DNA from 4 places in the Desulfosarcina sp. genome. Region 3 is predicted to be linked to each of the others. Evidence: predicted binding sites of a transcription regulator. Region 3 holds the regulator's gene; each other region holds the start of a gene.

Region 1 (4,194 bases), on a different contig from region 3:
GGACGCGGTCGCCTCCTGATTGTTGATAGTCCTCCCGCCTGATACGGCTGTCGCGAAACCATATCGAAGAGCCATGACTATATAATTACATTAATGTATTTTATATGCGATAAATTACTAATAATGTATTTTATATTTGTGCAATATTGCAGAAATGTCCTTTAGAAACCGGCTCAACCACCGGTGGTAAATGGTTATTTTAGACATGATTACAATTATTTATGAATCAATACGGAACTAATGGCACAGCGATTGCTCAATCGTCATTTAAACAACACTCAATCGCCCGGAGCGCTCAACCTTCATCAATTCAACAGGAGAAGTCATCAATGAAAAAAATCGAGTCGATCATCAAGCCCTTCAAACTGGATGATGTGAAAGACGCCTTGAACCGCATCGGCGTGTCAGGCATGACCGTAAGCGAAGTCAAAGGGTTCGGGCGTCAGCGCGGCCACAAGGAAATCTATCGCGGGGCCGAATATCAGACCGACTTTATCCCCAAAGTCAAAATTGACCTGATTGTGGATTCCAACATGGTGGACAAAGTGGTTTCCACCATCACGGAGGTAGCCAATACCGGCAGTGTGGGAGACGGCAAGATCTTCGTCATGCCCATCGAAGGGGCCTACCGCATCCGCACCGGCGAGTCTGGCAAGGATGCGATTTAAGATCTTCAGCAACTTATCATGGTTACTACTTATACTTTACAAGGAGAGAAAAATGAAATTGAAAGCATTTATCCTGCTGATACTGGCTGCCTTGATGATTGCCCCCGTTGCCTTGGCCGCCGATCCAGAGCCCACCGTTTTGACCAACAAGGAAGCCATTGATCTGGTTCAGACCCACGCCAACTACTTGTGGACGCTGGTGGCGGCCGCCCTGGTGTTTTTCATGCAGGCCGGTTTTGCCATGGTTGAGGCGGGTTTCACCCGGGCCAAGAATTCGATCAACATCATGATGAAAAATCTCATGGATTTTTCCATTGGGTCCATCGCCTTCTGGGCCATCGGTTTCGGGCTCATGTTCGGTGCGACCTCTACCGGCTGGTTCGGCACAACGGGCTTTTTCCTCAGTGACTTTACACCCGACGGGGATCCATGGGTGCTGGCCTTCTGGATGTTTCAGGTGGTGTTTGCCGCCACTGCCGCCACCATCGTTTCCGGCGCCATGGCCGAGCGGACCAAATTCACCGGGTACATCCTTTATTCCATTTTCGTTTCCGGCCTGATCTATCCCGTATTCGGTTCCTGGGCCTGGGGCAGCCTGCTCAATGGCAGCGGCTGGCTGGAGGGTTTCGGCTTCATCGATTTTGCCGGCTCCACGGTGGTTCATTCGGTCGGCGGTTGGGCAGCCCTGGCCGGCGCTATCGTTCTCGGCCCCCGTCTGGGCAAGTACACCAAAGATGGTAAAATCAAACCGATCATGGGCCATAACATCCCACTGGCGGCTTTGGGCGTGTTCATCCTGTGGTTAGGGTGGTTCGGGTTCAACCCCGGATCGACCACAACAGCGGACACCAGCATCGCCATGATTTTTGTCAACACCAACCTGGCCGCCGCTGCCGGTGCCGTCCTGGCCATGATCGTCTCCTGGATGAAATTTGGCAAACCAGAGGTGGGTATGAGCCTCAACGGCGCCCTGGCCGGCCTGGTGGGCATCACCGCCGGCTGCGCCAATGTGTCGCCCTCCAGTGCCATCATTATCGGGGCCGCCGCCGGTATCATCGTGGTCTTTTCGGTCATGTTCTTTGACAAAATCAAGGTGGACGATCCTGTCGGAGCCGTCTCCGTTCACGGTGTCTGCGGCGCTTGGGGTACCCTGGCCGCCGGCATCTTCAACATCGAAGGGACATCCGCCGGCATCATTGGGGTACAACTATTGGGTATCGCCGCCTGTTTTCTCTGGACCTTCCCTGCGGCCCTGGTGATGTTCAAACTGATCGACAAGACCATCGGCCTGCGGGTTTCTCCGGAAGAAGAACTGGAAGGGTTGGATTATGCCGAGCATGGTGGTATTGCCTATCCGGACTTCGGTGTTTCCACACACGGCGGTATCTCATCCATTTCCGGGCCGCCCTCATCCGGGTTGCCCAGCTATGCCGCGTCCACAAGCCCGGCAACCCAATCTTCTTAATCGAAACGCTTACAAAATCGTCTTGAAAGACCGTTAATCTCTGCTCCTCCCCTGAATGCACCTTGAAGCGGCTGGTCCCGCGGCTTCAAGGTGCATTTTCGGTTAGGATTGCCCATTTGGCGCAAATTTCCGTTTTCACTATTGCAATCCCAATTTTGTAATTTTTTTGAAATTATTATTACATTTTTGAAATGCTACCGTGAATTTGCGCATCCAGACATGCAATTTTAACCTACCATTATCATTTGATTAATAACGATCCATGCCAACTGGCACGCGGGTTGCTCTACTCATTCCCTGTCATAAAATCATCAAGGATATGGATGTGACCAATACGGCCCCCCACAACCTTTACGCCGATGTCTCCCTGGCCCTGAAAAATGGGCGGGCACAGCTCATCGATAAACTCCTGGCGGGAAAAGCGCCTGATTTTTTGGATGACAATGCCCGGCTCATCGACGACTATTTTCGTCAACGTTACGAAAAAAGCACCGTGGGGCCCCAGATGGATATTGCCAAAAACCCTTATGCGGTGGTGGCTTTAGGAGGGTACGGCCGGGCGGAGCAATGCGTTTACTCTGACGTGGACCTGCTGTTCCTGTTCGAAAAGAAGGTTCCCCGGGTGGCCGAGGATCTGGTGCGTGAAATCGTCTACCCGTTGTGGGACATGGGGCTTGATGTGGGGCATGCCACGCGTTCCATCAAAGAGTGCGTCACCCTGGCACGCAAAGATTTCGAAGTGCTGACCTCAATCCTGGATGCCCGTTTCATCTGCGGCATGTCACCGCTGTTCATGAAGTTAATGGACCAGATCCGTGCCAAATTCATCAATCTCAAACCCGACACGATCATCTCCTGGCTGGTGGAGACCAACCGGGAACGTCACCGACGTTTCGGCGACTCGTCCTACTTGCTGGAACCCAACTTCAAAGAGGGGCAGGGGGGACTGCGTGACTACCACACTATGCTGTGGATCGCCAAGATCAAGTCCGGCATCAAACAACGCCGTGATCTCGAGTACTATGGCTATTTTTCCCATGATGATTTCACACGCCTGTCCGACGCCCTTGCCTTCATCTGGAACGTCAGAAACCGGTTTCACCTGATGATGAATCGAAAGTGCGATCAAATTCATCTGGAGCAGCAGCGAAAGCTGGCGGAAGTGATGGGTGTAAAGGCGGTCAACGGCCACCTGCCGGTGGAGCACCTGTTGGGCGAACTTCATGGTCATATGGAGTATGTGAAGCAGCAGCACGAAATGTTCCTGTACGAGATGGAACAGAAAAAGCGTCTCAAAAGAAAGAACAAAGGGCTGAAGACCACCCAGATCAAGGGACTTAAATTCAATCGGGGAATGCTCAATTTCATTTCACCGGAAAAGATTCTCAACAATCCGCGCCTGTTGATCGATATTTTTACAGAGAGCGCCGCTCAGCGGGCACCACTGAACAGCGAAGCCAAAAGGCTGGTGAAAGATTTTTCGCACCTGGTAGACGATGCGTTCAGACGCGATCCAACCGTGGTTCAGCAGTTCGAACGGATCCTGATCCGCTCCCACCGGGCCTTCGAGGTGCTCAACCAGATGCTGTACACGGGTTTTTTGGTCCGCTTCATTCCTGAGTTCAAATCGGTGGTCAACCGGATCCAGTTCGACCAGTATCACCTTTACCCGGTAGCCAGGCACCTGCTTTACACCGTAAAAATTTTGCGTGGCTTCGATACGGATGCAGGAGCTGAGGCCGACCCTCTCGCCCACAACTTATATAAAGAATTGAAAAAAAAGAAGGTCCTGTTGTGGGCCGCCTTGCTCCACGACATCGGCAAGGGAGAGCCCAAAAGCGGCCACTCCGAGCGCGGCGCCGTCCTGGTTGAAAAAATCCTCCTTGAGAAAGGCGCGGGCCCGGTGGATGCCAAAACGGTTGCCTTTCTCGTCGAGCATCATCTGCTGCTCGTTCTGACGGCCACACGAAGAGACGTCAACGACGAAGAGACAGCCATCACCATGGCGCGGGTCATCAAAAAGGTGGAAGTGCTGAAGATGCTCTACCTGCTCACCGTTGC
Region 2 (4,194 bases), on a different contig from region 3:
TGGCGGTGACCGCGGTGGAGCCCAGGCGGGCCGCAATAACGATACCGGGTTTGTTGAATGCCTCGATGCCCGTCATGCCGGCGGCCATCTTCTTGCTGGCAACCATGGACATGCCCGTAAAATCATAGGGGTCGGTGAAATTGACTTTCAGGTTGCGGCTGGGCAGAATGCCCATGCCGCCGATAATGACGTCGAATTTACCGGTGAGCAGCGCCGGGATGATACCGGACCATTTGGTGGGAACGAATTCGACCTTGACGCCCATGTCTTCGGCGAGGCGGGTGGCCACGTCGATTTCGAAACCGATCAGTTTGCCGGTTTTGTCTTTCATGGCCCAGGGCACGAAAGTGGACATGCCCACCCGCAGCGCCCCGCGCTGGATGACCTGCTCCACGACACTGTCCTGGCTGTCGGCGGCCATCGCGCCAGGTATGCCGGTCAGGGCGACAACCAGGATGGCCAGTATGATCATACGGGTCATACGTGTCACGATTCTCATGAATAGTCTCCTTTCTTTGATTAAAATGATATTCAGGGTCACACCGAACCCTCTCAACCTGCCAGGGCCAGCCGTTTTTCCATGGCCTGGGTGGCCAGCGACAAGGACAGGGTCAACATCAAGTAGATGGCCGCGATGGTAAACCACAGCTCAAAGACCAGGTACGTCTCGGCAATGATCTCCTGGCCCTTCATGGTCAGGTCGTAAATGGCGATGGTGCTCACCAGGGCCGAGTCTTTGATCAAGGAGACGGCCTGGCTCACCAGCGGCGGGGTCATGTGCCGAAGGGCCTGGGGCAGTACCACATGCCGGTAAGTGCGGTACCGGCCCAGTCCAATGCTTTTGGACGCTTCCCATTGGCCTTGGGGAACGGCCAGGATGCCGGCGCGGATAATTTCCGAGGCATATGCGCCTTCGAACAGGCTCAATGCCAGGACCGCCGATGCAAAACGGCTCAGATCCACCATGGGTGAAAAAACGAAGTAGATGAAAAACAGCTGCACCAGCAAGGGGGTATTGCGGATCAGCTCCAGGTAGCCCCTGGCGATGGCTCGTGCGGCAAAAGACCCGGATAGACGGCAGACCGCCGTAATCAGGCCCAGCAGGCTGGAGAGCACCAGCGAGACGGCCGACACCCTGAGCGTCACCACTAACCCCTCGAGCAGGGGGCCGGCCAGAAAATGGCCTTCCGCGAAGCTATACAGATACCGGGGTACCCGGTACCACTGCCAGTTGTACCCCAGCCCCGCACCACCTGCATAGACGAACCAGAGCAGCAGGCCGGCGGTGGCCAGCACCCGAAACCAGTCGAAGGCGAGTCTCTTCCAACTCGGTCGGGAACTGCCGTCCGGAATAAGGTAATTACAAGCGTCCATGGAAGAATGAAAAACTCAATGCATCGAACGGGTGATGTCTGGTGGCAGTCAACGACTGCCTTTCGGCTTTTGTCTCTTCTCACCAGCCCATACCTGGCAGTGTGAGCTGGTTTGAAATAATTTGCCCAATAACATGTGCCATTTTGCGCAAAATGCAAGTTTTTGTGGCTGACGGGTTATGATTAAATGCCAATAACGTAATACCTGTCAGTGTCTTGAAGAATCTGTTTCATGTATTATTTTTTATTGGGACAATAGTGTATCGTTTTAAGGCGTGCGAACATCAAAGCTGTCAATGACGCCAGGCGTTTTCCAACGATGCCACGTTCAGCACAGTGCTGGATGGTCATTAACTATGCGATAATCTAAAATATTTTTATTTAGCTACGATCAATTCAGCCTGTGGGCGGTTTTGGCATGTTTTTGGCTCTATTCTAGCCGAACAGATTCAGAATAACAACCGTTAATCCAACCGGCCGGACGCCGGAGCAATAAACCTTCAGGAGTGCCGACATGATGAATCTTGAGGAAATCAAACGTAACCCGGAATTGGTTAATTCCATCGACTGGGAAATGACCCCGGAGGAGGCCGTTCGCCTTTATCTGGAATGGGGCAACAACTGGGCCCGTGGAAATTACGTGATCCGTTCGAAGGATGATGTATCCCACTATTTCGTGGTCAATACCTGGAAAGATGAACCGGTGATCTACTTTATCCGCAGGAATAGTGACGAAGCGGTGGAACTGGCAAAGATAAAGATGCCCGGAGACCTTAAAAAACGTTACCTGCATTCCCAGGGCAGGCATAAAGGCGTATGGGCGATTGAGGGTGAGGTCAAGTCCTGGCTCAAGCAAAAGCTCGATGTGCATTGACAAGGGGTGTTGAAGACGTAAGGAGTTCAGGAAGGACGACTCATCATTGACCGTAGGCGGGATTTCTGTGGGATCTAAACGACCCCATTGCGCCGAACTTAGTTCTGGCTAGCCAAACGCAAGCGTTTCCCATCATTCTGCTTGGCCGTTGGCAACCGGTGCAGGCTTCTGAGACCGGTGTTCTTTTATGGGCACCGGTCTTTTTGCATGGTTGCATCTGCATATACTGCCCGCTGGCCCGGAAAACATCGACCATGAATCCAGAGGCCTCGATTGGGCGGACGATCTTTTTCAGGTCGCTTTGGATGTCAATCGAAGGCGCTGCCCGGTTTGAGTCCCAACGGTTTGAGAATTTTCGCCAGCGGACAGAATCCGGTGAAGCTGGACTGCAGCAGGTTGGCACCGACAAAAGCGGTGAACCACAGCCAGTAGATGCTGTGAACCTGAGACAGAAGCAGGGAAATCAGGATCATGGATCCGGCAAAGGCGAGAATCATTCGGTCAATGTTCATTTAACACCTCCTGAAGCGGGTTTGATAATTGGTCGTTATGGGCTATAGAGTGCTGTTGGCACTGAATTGTTACAATTTATTTAAAGACCACTGTTCAGCGGAGTCAGTCGGATCCGGTACCAAAAAAACCAATGGCATGTTAGTTGCTTTTTTAGTATGTTCGTGCGCATCCACAGATTTAATTGCGAACCGGCTTTTCCGCAAGCAAAAGATAGTAACCGTATATTTAGTTCCGTTCCATCGATTATCATTTTCTGAATCAGGGGGGGTAACATGAATTTCAATTCCTTCGAAGAGATCCTCGATTTCGCCATTGAAAGGGAAATACAGGCGGTCAGTTTTTACCAGAAACTGGTCGACAGGGAAACCTTTCCGGCATCCAAACAGACCCTGGCCGAGTTCGTCGAGGAGGAGAGAAAGCACCAAATCCTTTTAGAGGAGTTCAAGAAGGGCAATCGGTCCGTGGTGGAGTATGACTACGTGTGGATTCCGGATATCAAACGTAGCGATTACATCGTGGACATGAAGTACGAGCCGGGAATGGATTTTGCCGAAATTCTCCGGCTGGCCATGAAGCGCGAGGAAAAAGCCCTGCGACTATACAACGCACTGGCCACCAAAACCGACGATGCGGACTGCATCAAGCTTTTCAAAATGCTGGCCCAGGAAGAGGCCAAGCATAAACAGACGTTCGAAACCCTTTACGACGATCACATGGCCCAGTTGGGAGATTGATGGCAAGGCGCCTTATCGTAGACTGCTGCCGTGTGCCTTCGGCCATACTGAAATGGATGCCTTCCGGACGGACGGCCCGCGTTTCGGAGGGGTGAGATGCGTGATTATATTTCTCCGTTCAACCCCATGACCCAGGCCCTGCTGGCCACCTTGTTTACCTGGGGAGTAACGTCTTTAGGCGCCGCTATCGTCGTGTTCACCAAACGGGTCAGTCCGCTGCTGATGGACACCTCCCTGGGGTTTGCCGGCGGTGTGATGATTGCCGCCAGCTATTGGTCCCTGCTGGCCCCGGCCATCGAGATGGCCGGGGAGGCCGGCATGATCCCGTGGCTGCCGGCAGCCGTCGGTTTTCTGGGCGGCGCCCTGTTCATGCGACTGGTGGACATGCTGCTGCCTCACCTGCATCTGGGGCTTCCCACCAGCGAAGCCGAGGGGCCGAAGACCTCCTGGCAGCGGTCGACGCTGCTGGTAACGGCTATCACGCTGCACAACATTCCGGAGGGGCTGGCGGTCGGCGTTGCTTTCGGTGCTGCGGCGTCCGGCTTGGGATCGGCTACCGTGGGGGCCGCCGTGGCCCTGGCCATCGGCATCGGCCTGCAGAATTTTCCCGAGGGCATGGCGGTGTCGCTTCCACTGAGACGGGAAGGCATGTCCCGGGGCAAAGCCCTTTGGTATGGGCAGTTATCCGGTATGGTGGAAC
Region 3 (4,194 bases):
GCACATCTAATATTTTCATCGCTGTCTCACTGGATCCGGCAACTTCGCGCTGTTAGTATCGTTGGCAACCGAACGCTGTCTGGTGGCAGTCGAGAAACCGTGATACTCGCTTCCCTGGGTTCTTCATCGGTTCCATTTGCCCGCCTGACCGCTGTTTTTTTGTCGAAGGTAATCGTTTCCGCTACCCGGATGCTGTCAACCCATGCTATGCCCGCGGCTGGATCAGTCCGTAGTTTCCGTCTTTTTGCCGGTACAGGACGTTGACCGATTCCGTGCGGGCATTGGTGAACACCAGGAAATTGTCTTTTATCAGGTCCATCTGCATCACCGCCTCGTCAACGTCCATTGGCTTGAATTCGATATGGTGGACCCGTACCCGGGGTTGGTCACCGTCCACATCGCCTATCCGTTCGGATGTCATGGCTCCGGTTTTTTCCTTGGATCGGTATTTCCGACTTTTCTGTTTGCTCTTTTTTATCTGTCCCTCTAACTTGTCGAGCACCATATCGATGGCCGAATACATCTCCTCGGTCTCCTCCTTGCCGTTGATGATCAGCCGGTCTCCCATGATATTGATTTCAGCACTGTGGCGAAATTTTTCAATGGACAGGACCACATTGGCTTCGGCCGGGCCGTTGAAGTATTTTTCCATCCGGTTCAGTTTTTCGGTGACATATGATTTGAGGGCATCGGAGGGTTCGAGGTTCTTGAATCTGACGGATGTGTTCATGGTCGGTGCCTCCTTTTGGGAATGCCGGTCGGCAGAGGGCGGTCAACCGGTTTCAGATACGCCCTCCCGCCGGTTTTATTACAGGCGGGACGAGAAAACCGTGGCCTGCTTCCGGGCAAACCATCAGAACTCCTTTCGTTTGCTGGAGGACAGAATGCCCATCATCTCCCGGTATTTGGCCACCGTGCGACGGGCGATGTCGATATTGTCAGTTTTGAGCATTTCGGCCATCTTGCTGTCGCTGTAAGGTTTCTTCGGGTTTTCCCCTTCGATGATCTTTTTAATTTTGGCCTGCACGCTGGCCGAGGCGATGTCCTCGCCAAAAACCCGTTTGATGGAGCTGTTGAAAAAATATTTGAGCTCGTAGATCCCCTGGGGGGTGTGGGCATATTTATTGGTCGTCACCCGGCTGATGGTGGATTCGTGCATGCCGATATCTTCGGCCACATCCCTGAGCACCATGGGTTTTAAATGGGTCACGCCTTTTTCGAAGAAATCCCGCTGAAATTTCAGGATACTCTCCATTACCTTGTAAATGGTTTTCTGACGCTGGTGAATGCTGCGGATCAGCCAGGCCGCGGATCGCATCTTGTCGCGAATGTATTCCTTGGCATTTGCGCTGACCTCGTTTTTTTTAGTGATGGCCCGCTTGTAAAAAGGATTGACCCGAAGTTTGGGCATGCCGTCGTCGTTAAGGACGATGACAAATTCGCCCTCACTCTTGTGGACGTAGATATCCGGGATGATATAGTGGGGCGTCTCTTCGGTGAACTGTCTCCCCGGCTTGGGTTCAAGTGCGCGGATAACGTTGACCGCGGCAATGACCTCTTTCAGTTTGACCTTCAGGGCCTTGCAAATGGCTTTGTAATTCTTGTTTTCCAGATTTTTCAGGTGGTCGGAAATGATGTCTACCACCAGGCTGTTTTCCAGATCCAGATGCTGAGCCTGAAGCAGGAGGCACTCCCGCAGGTCCCTGGCACAAATGCCCACCGGATCGAAGGACTGCATGGTTTCCAGGACATCTTCCACCATTTCGATGGAAACGCCGCTTTGTTGAGACAGCTCTTCGACGGACAATTGCAGGTATCCGTCAGGGTTGAGGCTGCCGATAATCAGGCTGCCGACCTGCTTTTCGATATCGGTGGGAGACAGCATCAACAGCTGCCATAGCAGGTGATCGCTGAGTGACTCCTTGGATGAGACGAATGCCTCGTATTGGGGCGCTTCCCGGCTTTCAGATTCGAAATTGACCTTTCCCGGCGAGTTATACTCGTCGATGTAATTGCTCCAGTCGATTTCGTCATTGATCTTCTCGTCGATGGTTACTTCACGGGCTTCTTCTTCGGCGGCGGCAGGCGCCTCTTCGGGTTCGCTATCCTTGGATTTGTCGGGGGTCTCCTGGATCTCCTCTAAGGTGGGGTTCTCTTCCAGTTCCTGTCTGATCGTGTCCACCAGTTCAAGACGGGACAGCTGTAGCAGCTTGATCGCCATCTGGAGCTGCGGCGTCATGATGAGCTGCTGGGTCAGTTTGAGTTGTTGTCTGAGTTCAATTGCCATCTTAGAGTCTGAATTCGTCTCCCAAATAAATTCGTCTGGCGATGGTGCTGGAAGCAATCTGCTCGGGTGTTCCGGTTTCGATCACTTTGCCGTCGCTCAAAATAAATGCCGAATCACACGCCCCCAGCGTTTCCCGCACGTTGTGATCGGATATCAAGATACCGATGTTCCGGTTCTTCAAGTGGGCGATGATCTTTTTAATGTCGATCACCGCCAGCGGGTCGACGCCGGCAAAGGGCTCGTCCAGCAACATGAAGGCCGGGTCCGTAGCCAGGGCCCGCGTGATTTCCAGTCGGCGACGCTCGCCACCGGAAAGGACCGCCGCTCTTGATTCCGCCACGTGGTCGATGCCCAACTCATCCAGCAGGCGGTCGGTGCGGTCATGGCGCTGCTGGCGTGACAGGGGCAGGGTCTCCAGAATCGCCAGGATGTTCTGGCGGACGGTCAGTTTCCTGAAGATGGACGCCTCCTGGGGCAGGTATCCGACCCCTGTCCGTGCCCGGATATGCATGGGGTATTCGGTGATGTCCTTATCATCAAGAAAAACCTGGCCGCTGTCGGGCTTGATCAACCCCACGGTCATATAGAACGTGGTGGTCTTACCCGCACCGTTCGGTCCCAGCAGACCGATCACCTGTCCGCTTTCCACGTTCAGGCTGACCCGGTCCACCACTTTCCTGCCCCGGTAGACCTTGACCAGTTCACGAACAGACAAGGCCGCCATCAGCTGTTTCCCCCGGGGTGCATGTTCACGGGCTATTCCAATCCTGAGTCTTCCGGGAGGATGATGGCGTTGACGCGACCGCTGGATCCACCTTCGACGGTGAACCGTCCATCATCCCGGTAGAAGGTAATGGTTTCGCCGGTGACGGTATTGTCGCCGCTGGTCACCCGGGCTCCCGGACCGGTCAGGATCAGCATGCGCTGTGCTGTTATATATACTGCCTGCCGGGCGACGGCAAGCCTATTGTCGAATTTAATTTCCACATTTCCAGTGGCCACCAGCTTTTGCAGGGATTGCGCAGGTGAAGCGCTTCCACCTTCCGCGCCACCGGAAAAAAAAATCTTGAGGCTGTCCGCGTTGATCAGGGTCTCGCCCTGTTTGGCCCGCACATTTCCAATAAACTCGGCATTGTTGTTGGCTGTGTCGGATATGAAACGGTCTGCCGAGATTTGGATTTTCTTTGCCTCCGGATTGGCTGTTTCCGCAGCCCGGGGGGGCAGCGGGGACAACAGCACCAGGCAAAGCAGTATCGGCAGCACAACGCCGGTGGTGTGTCTAAAGCTGAAAATCTTCACTGATGGTTCCTTCCACACCGCCTTCGAAACGGGTGATACTGGTTTCCAGGTCCATGGTCATCGTATCGGCGCGCAGGGTGAACGACTCGCCGGAGAGGGTCACCGGTGTATCGGCGCGAAGCTCCCGTGCGGCCGGGTCGTAGTCGAGCGCGTCGGTTTGGAACCGGTAAAGGCGGGTGTTGGCCGACACCTGCCCCGAGACCTTCATGCGGCTGGAGTCCGTGTAAATCGTCCCCTGTTTGGCGGTCAGGTGCACGTGGTCCCCATCATCCATGAAAAACTCTACATCCGGACCGGCCAGCACCATGGTCTTCTCTTTTTCCAGAAGGGTTGCCGAGTCCGCTTCCAGCCGCCACTCCCGAACACCGTTTTTCATGGCGGTCTGGCGAATCCTGTTGAGCTGCATGTCCGCTTCATCCTTAACCAGGTCCAGCAGCATTTCCGGGCTGCGGGTCATCCGGCGATACCCGACAAAGACGACAGTCGTGCCGGCCAGCGCCAGTACGACGATACTCAGCAATACGCGCTGGATCAGGCGGCGATTTTTCATGAGAACATCCTTTTGACCAAGGGTTCCCAAACGCCTTTGGCCTGCAGGATCCGCTCGC
Region 4 (4,194 bases), on a different contig from region 3:
ACCCGGTTGGAAACCTGGGCGGCAAACCGCTTTTCGTCTGCCAGGATCAGATCCCGTTTGTGGGTCAGGGTCAGTGCGTCGGTCATGCGGCTCACTCGGGCAGGTATCGGAAACCGATGCACAGCAGGACGAGACAGGAGACGATGCCCGAGATAAACGGCCATGTCAGGCCGAACGCGTCCGGTGCACCCGTTTCAAGGGATTGCCGCAGGTACTTCTCCCCGGTATAGGCCCCTTCGATTTCCGTGTAGAAATACGCCCCGGAGTCGATGTCGTTTTCATCGATGACCTGAACGATCTCGTCCATGCTGTAGATGTAGTGCTGAAGCCAGGGGCCTACCACCACGGCGAACAGCCAGAGCGATAAAAAGGTGATCCCCAGGATACCCCAGGCCTTGGCGCGGGGCATGGGCCGGTTGTCGGTCGCTGTCGCTGATTCCATCGGAATCGTCTTCCTTTCGGTAGTCCGCATCGATGAATGCCCCCGGCGGCAAGTGCCGCCAGGGGCAGTATACTTTCACCATATATCGTTTAGATGGTGGCGGTCAACTCGGGGAAGACCACGTAGAACATGATGTAAGCCATCACCAGGGTCAGTATCAGGTTGAAGGACTGTCCCACCACGTAGAGGATAAAGGGCTTGCCGCCGACCAGGTGTTCTTTCAGCTCACGGAAGTTGGTGGCCAGGCCGATGCTGACGAAGGAGAGGCAGAAGAACCATCCGCGGAACAGGTCGCCCATGCCCTTGACAACGCCCTGGTCGATCATGGCCGGTCCCATACCGTCCACCTGGCTGTTGAAGGAAGTGTAGACCAAAGAGAAGATGATCGAAGCGCCGATGAAGCCGAGGACGAACTTGGGAAAGCGGTACCAGATCTCGATGGCGCCGACTTTCTGTCCCGTTTCGGCGGTTTCCACGCGGGTGGTGAAGTACAGGGCCACGAAAAAGGCGATGACGCCGATGAGCACGTTCTGGATCATCTTGATCGTGGCGGCCACGTACAGGGCCTTTTCACCGAGGAAGGCACCGGCCGCAGCCACGGCGCCGGTGGCGTCGATGGTGCCGCCCATCCAGGCGCCGCCCAGGATCAGCTGCTTGTCGACCGGGAAGGTGGCCTTGATCACCGCCGGCATGACGATCATCATGATCGAGGTGAAGACCAGGGAGAGGCCGACGGCGAGGGTCAGTTCCTCCTTTTTGGCCTTACAGGCCGCCGCCGTGGCGATGGCTGCGGAGACGCCGCACACCGACATGTCCGAACAGATGGTGGCGTTGAGGCGCTTCGAGGGGATCTTGATGACCTTCTGGCCGAACCAGTAGGTGAGCAGCCAGACGGTGGGGGTGACCACCCAGGCCACGAAGATGCCGGCGGTGCCGATGGTGATGATTTTTTCAAATAGGATGCTGGCACCCAGAAGCACCAGGCCGGTCTTGATGTAGTACTCGGTCTGCACGGCCGGCATGGCCCACTTGGGGGTTCCCACGGTGTTGGAGATGAGCATGCCGAAGAAGATGGCCCAGGCGGCGTATCCGATGCCGTATTGCTTCATGGTGGCCTGGCTGCTGGCTAGGTAGGCGAGCACGGCGATCAGGAAGACGAAGATGAAGCCGATCACGAACTTGCCGAAATCCTTGCCCATGGCCTTCATGCCGATGCCGAAGAAGACCGCGAAACTGACGCACAGGAAAGCGAGCCAGCCGATCTGGTTGTAAGGGCTGACCTTGGTTTTGCCTTTGGCTTTGCTGGCCGCCAGATGGGCGTTGCGCCATTTGGCGATAGAGGCTTTGGCCTCGGCATTAAGGGCGGGGTCACTGAAGCCGGCAGCCTCGGCGGCGGCCTCGGCGGCCGTGGCCAGGGCCAGCGCCTCGCTTTCGGGAACTTTGGCCTTGTCATACTTGGCAACGGCCTTGGCCTTTTTGGCATCGGCCTTTTCCTTGCTCATGAAAAAGGCGTCCATGGGGTTGGTGCTCCAGCCGTGGGTCTTTTTCGAGAAGGTGGACATCCATTTGCCGGCCGGAATCGAATTGGCCTTGACCCCTTTTTTAGCATCGTACATCTGATACCAGGCAATGGTCTTGAACTTGTCGGTGCGCTGGGCCTGCTGGGCATACTTGGCCTCGATGTCCATCAGTTTGGATTTCACCGCTCCGGCGTGGGGAAAATAGAGCACAGCCCCGGCCAGGAGAATGAAAAAGCCAAGCCAGATAGCCCACCAGTCTTCCTTCTTCCACAGTTCCGACCACTCCCATTTGCCGACGTCTTTGACGACCTGGCTGTCTGAGTTCGCTGCCATCTAACTCCTCCTTTGGTGATTAGAGATATGTTGGATCAAGGGACCCCGGGTCCCGGTTTAAATTTCAGGCGATCGGGCCGCAGCATCACGCTGACGTTTAAGCATCATAAAAAAGCAATATGAGTGCCATTTTGTGGTATATTGAAAAAATATAATAATAACAAGGTTCTATGTTGAGTATCAGCGGCGTGGATTGGCGGCGGGATGCCACCTTCAGGCGGCATCCGTTTTTAGCAATGCTGGCAATTACAGATGAAGTTGCATGGTAGATATATTTAAAAATACATAAAAAACAGATGAATATATATATTCGCCCTGCTGTTTGGAGCGCCTGCAGCCTTCAGGCGGCAGTGCTGCACGAAGGCTGCAGATGTTTATGCGGTCGAAAGCGACCATCCCTGCCTTCATGGTTGATCGGCGGGAAGCAGGATTTTGAACGTGGTTCCTTTTCCGTGGTCGGAATCCACCGTGATGCTTCCTTTGTGTTGCTGGACGATGCCGTAGCTTACCGAAAGCCCAAGTCCGGTGCCTTTTTCCGGCCCTTTGGTGGTGAAGAAGGGATCGAAAATCTTGGAGATGTTTTCCTTGGAGACGCCCTGTCCGGTATCCGATATGGCGATCGCCAGTTGCTTGCCGTCTTTTACCAGTCCTGTTTTTATGGTAATCCGGCCGCCATCCGGCATGGCCTGACTGGCGTTGATCAGCAGGTTCATCAATACCTGTTTGATCTTGTTGCCGTCCACCGTTATCCGGGGCAGTGTCGCATCGAATTGCCGTTCGATGGTGAACTTGTCCTTTTGAAGTTGAAGATCCAGCACACTGACCACCTCTTCGATGCAGGCGTTGATGTCGGTTTTATTCATGCGGGGCTCGGCGGCCCGGGAAAAGTTGAGCAGCGCTTCGACCACCTCACGACACTGGTCGGTGTGCTTGCGGATGATTCCCACGTCGGCAAGGATCTGGGGGTCCGGTGGCTGCGACCTGGCGATCAGGTTGGCATAGCACTGGATGACGCCCAGCGGGTTGTTGATCTCGTGGGCCACGCCGGAGGCCAACTGGCCGATGGAGGCCAGTTTTTCCGTCTGGGCCAGGTACTTGTCCATCCGTCGCATTTCGGTGACGTCCCTGAGCATGGCGGTGATGCCCGCAACGGCGCCGTTTATACCCCGTCTGGCGGTTGCCGAGACCATGATGGACATCTTGTTGCCTTGGCGGTCCACCATTTCCACCTCCAGGCCGTTGACGAACCCCTTCTCCTCGATCTCACGGGAAAACCTGGCAGCATCCCGCGTGTCGAAGAATATCTGGAAGTAGGTTTCCATGGACAGGGCTTCGGCGCGGTCCATGAAGCCGAACAGGGCGATGCCCGCCGAATTGATATCCCTGACCCGCTCCTGGTCGTCGATGATGATGATGGTGTCCTGGCTGGTCTCGAACATGAGCCGGTACTTGCTTTCAGAGGCTTTCAGGTTGTTGTGGGTTTGCTGAAGCTCGAGGGCGGCGATTTCGAAGGCCCGTTTCAACTGGTCCACCTCGTCACCGGTTGTCAGGGGCAGCACCACGTCGTCACCGCTCGTCGGACCGGGTATATTGCGAAAGGTGGACAGCAGGCCTTTCAACTCCAACACGACGGTCCGGTTGAACAGCAGGTAAAAAAGCCCCCAGAGGAAAAACAGGGAGACGATGGCCACCAGAAAAGTGAGCCAGGCCGCTTCCTTGATCCTGACGAAACTGAAGCCCACCGGGATGTAAATCGTATCGGCGGCCACCACGTCCCCTTCCCGGTAGCCGTACCCCCCGGCGATGCCGTAGATATCTTTCATGTCGGCCGGCGCATCCGCCGGCACGCCGTGGCATTGCAGGCACTCGCTTTCCGCATAGATGGCGCGCATGCGGGCG

The links. Region 3 encodes sigma-54, which starts transcription at its own class of promoters, with help from an activator protein. Its sites were predicted from a motif close to TNTGGCACANTTTCTGCTNT; they were not measured.
Region 1: glnD ([protein-PII] uridylyltransferase) is a predicted target of sigma-54. The motif match lies at 2,402-2,421, and genes of this name have one in related genera.
Region 2: ACZCED_RS14150 (DVU0772 family protein) is a predicted target of sigma-54. The motif match lies at 1,786-1,805, and genes of this name have one in related genera.
Region 4: ACZCED_RS13700 (YeiH family protein) is a predicted target of sigma-54. The motif match lies at 2,407-2,426, and genes of this name have one in related genera.

Annotation. Positions count from the first base shown of each region.
Region 1 covers NZ_JBUOIV010000003.1:119,020-123,213, reverse strand. The annotation lists gene ACZCED_RS02660 (P-II family nitrogen regulator) at 330-668, shown strand; gene ACZCED_RS02655 (ammonium transporter) at 721-2,133, shown strand; gene glnD ([protein-PII] uridylyltransferase) at 2,459-4,194, shown strand, end outside.
Region 2 covers NZ_JBUOIV010000028.1:16,098-20,291, forward strand. The annotation lists gene ACZCED_RS14140 (transporter substrate-binding domain-containing protein) at 1-499, opposite strand, end outside; gene ACZCED_RS14145 (amino acid ABC transporter permease) at 553-1,374, opposite strand; gene ACZCED_RS14150 (DVU0772 family protein) at 1,888-2,247, shown strand; gene ACZCED_RS14155 (YgaP family membrane protein) at 2,556-2,759, opposite strand; gene ACZCED_RS14160 (ferritin-like domain-containing protein) at 3,033-3,494, shown strand; gene ACZCED_RS14165 (ZIP family metal transporter) at 3,591-4,194, shown strand, end outside.
Region 3 covers NZ_JBUOIV010000018.1:65,809-70,002, reverse strand. The annotation lists gene ACZCED_RS10925 (PTS sugar transporter subunit IIA) at 1-19, opposite strand, end outside; gene hpf (ribosome hibernation-promoting factor, HPF/YfiA family) at 206-730, opposite strand; gene rpoN (RNA polymerase factor sigma-54) at 854-2,287, opposite strand; gene lptB (LPS export ABC transporter ATP-binding protein) at 2,289-3,011, opposite strand; gene lptA (lipopolysaccharide transport periplasmic protein LptA) at 3,044-3,586, opposite strand; gene lptC (LPS export ABC transporter periplasmic protein LptC) at 3,567-4,136, opposite strand; gene ACZCED_RS10895 (KdsC family phosphatase) at 4,133-4,194, opposite strand, start outside.
Region 4 covers NZ_JBUOIV010000026.1:47,659-51,852, forward strand. The annotation lists gene ACZCED_RS13690 (NF038143 family protein) at 1-86, opposite strand, end outside; gene ACZCED_RS13695 (hypothetical protein) at 92-442, opposite strand; gene ACZCED_RS13700 (YeiH family protein) at 532-2,295, opposite strand; gene ACZCED_RS13705 (c-type heme family protein) at 2,700-4,194, opposite strand, start outside.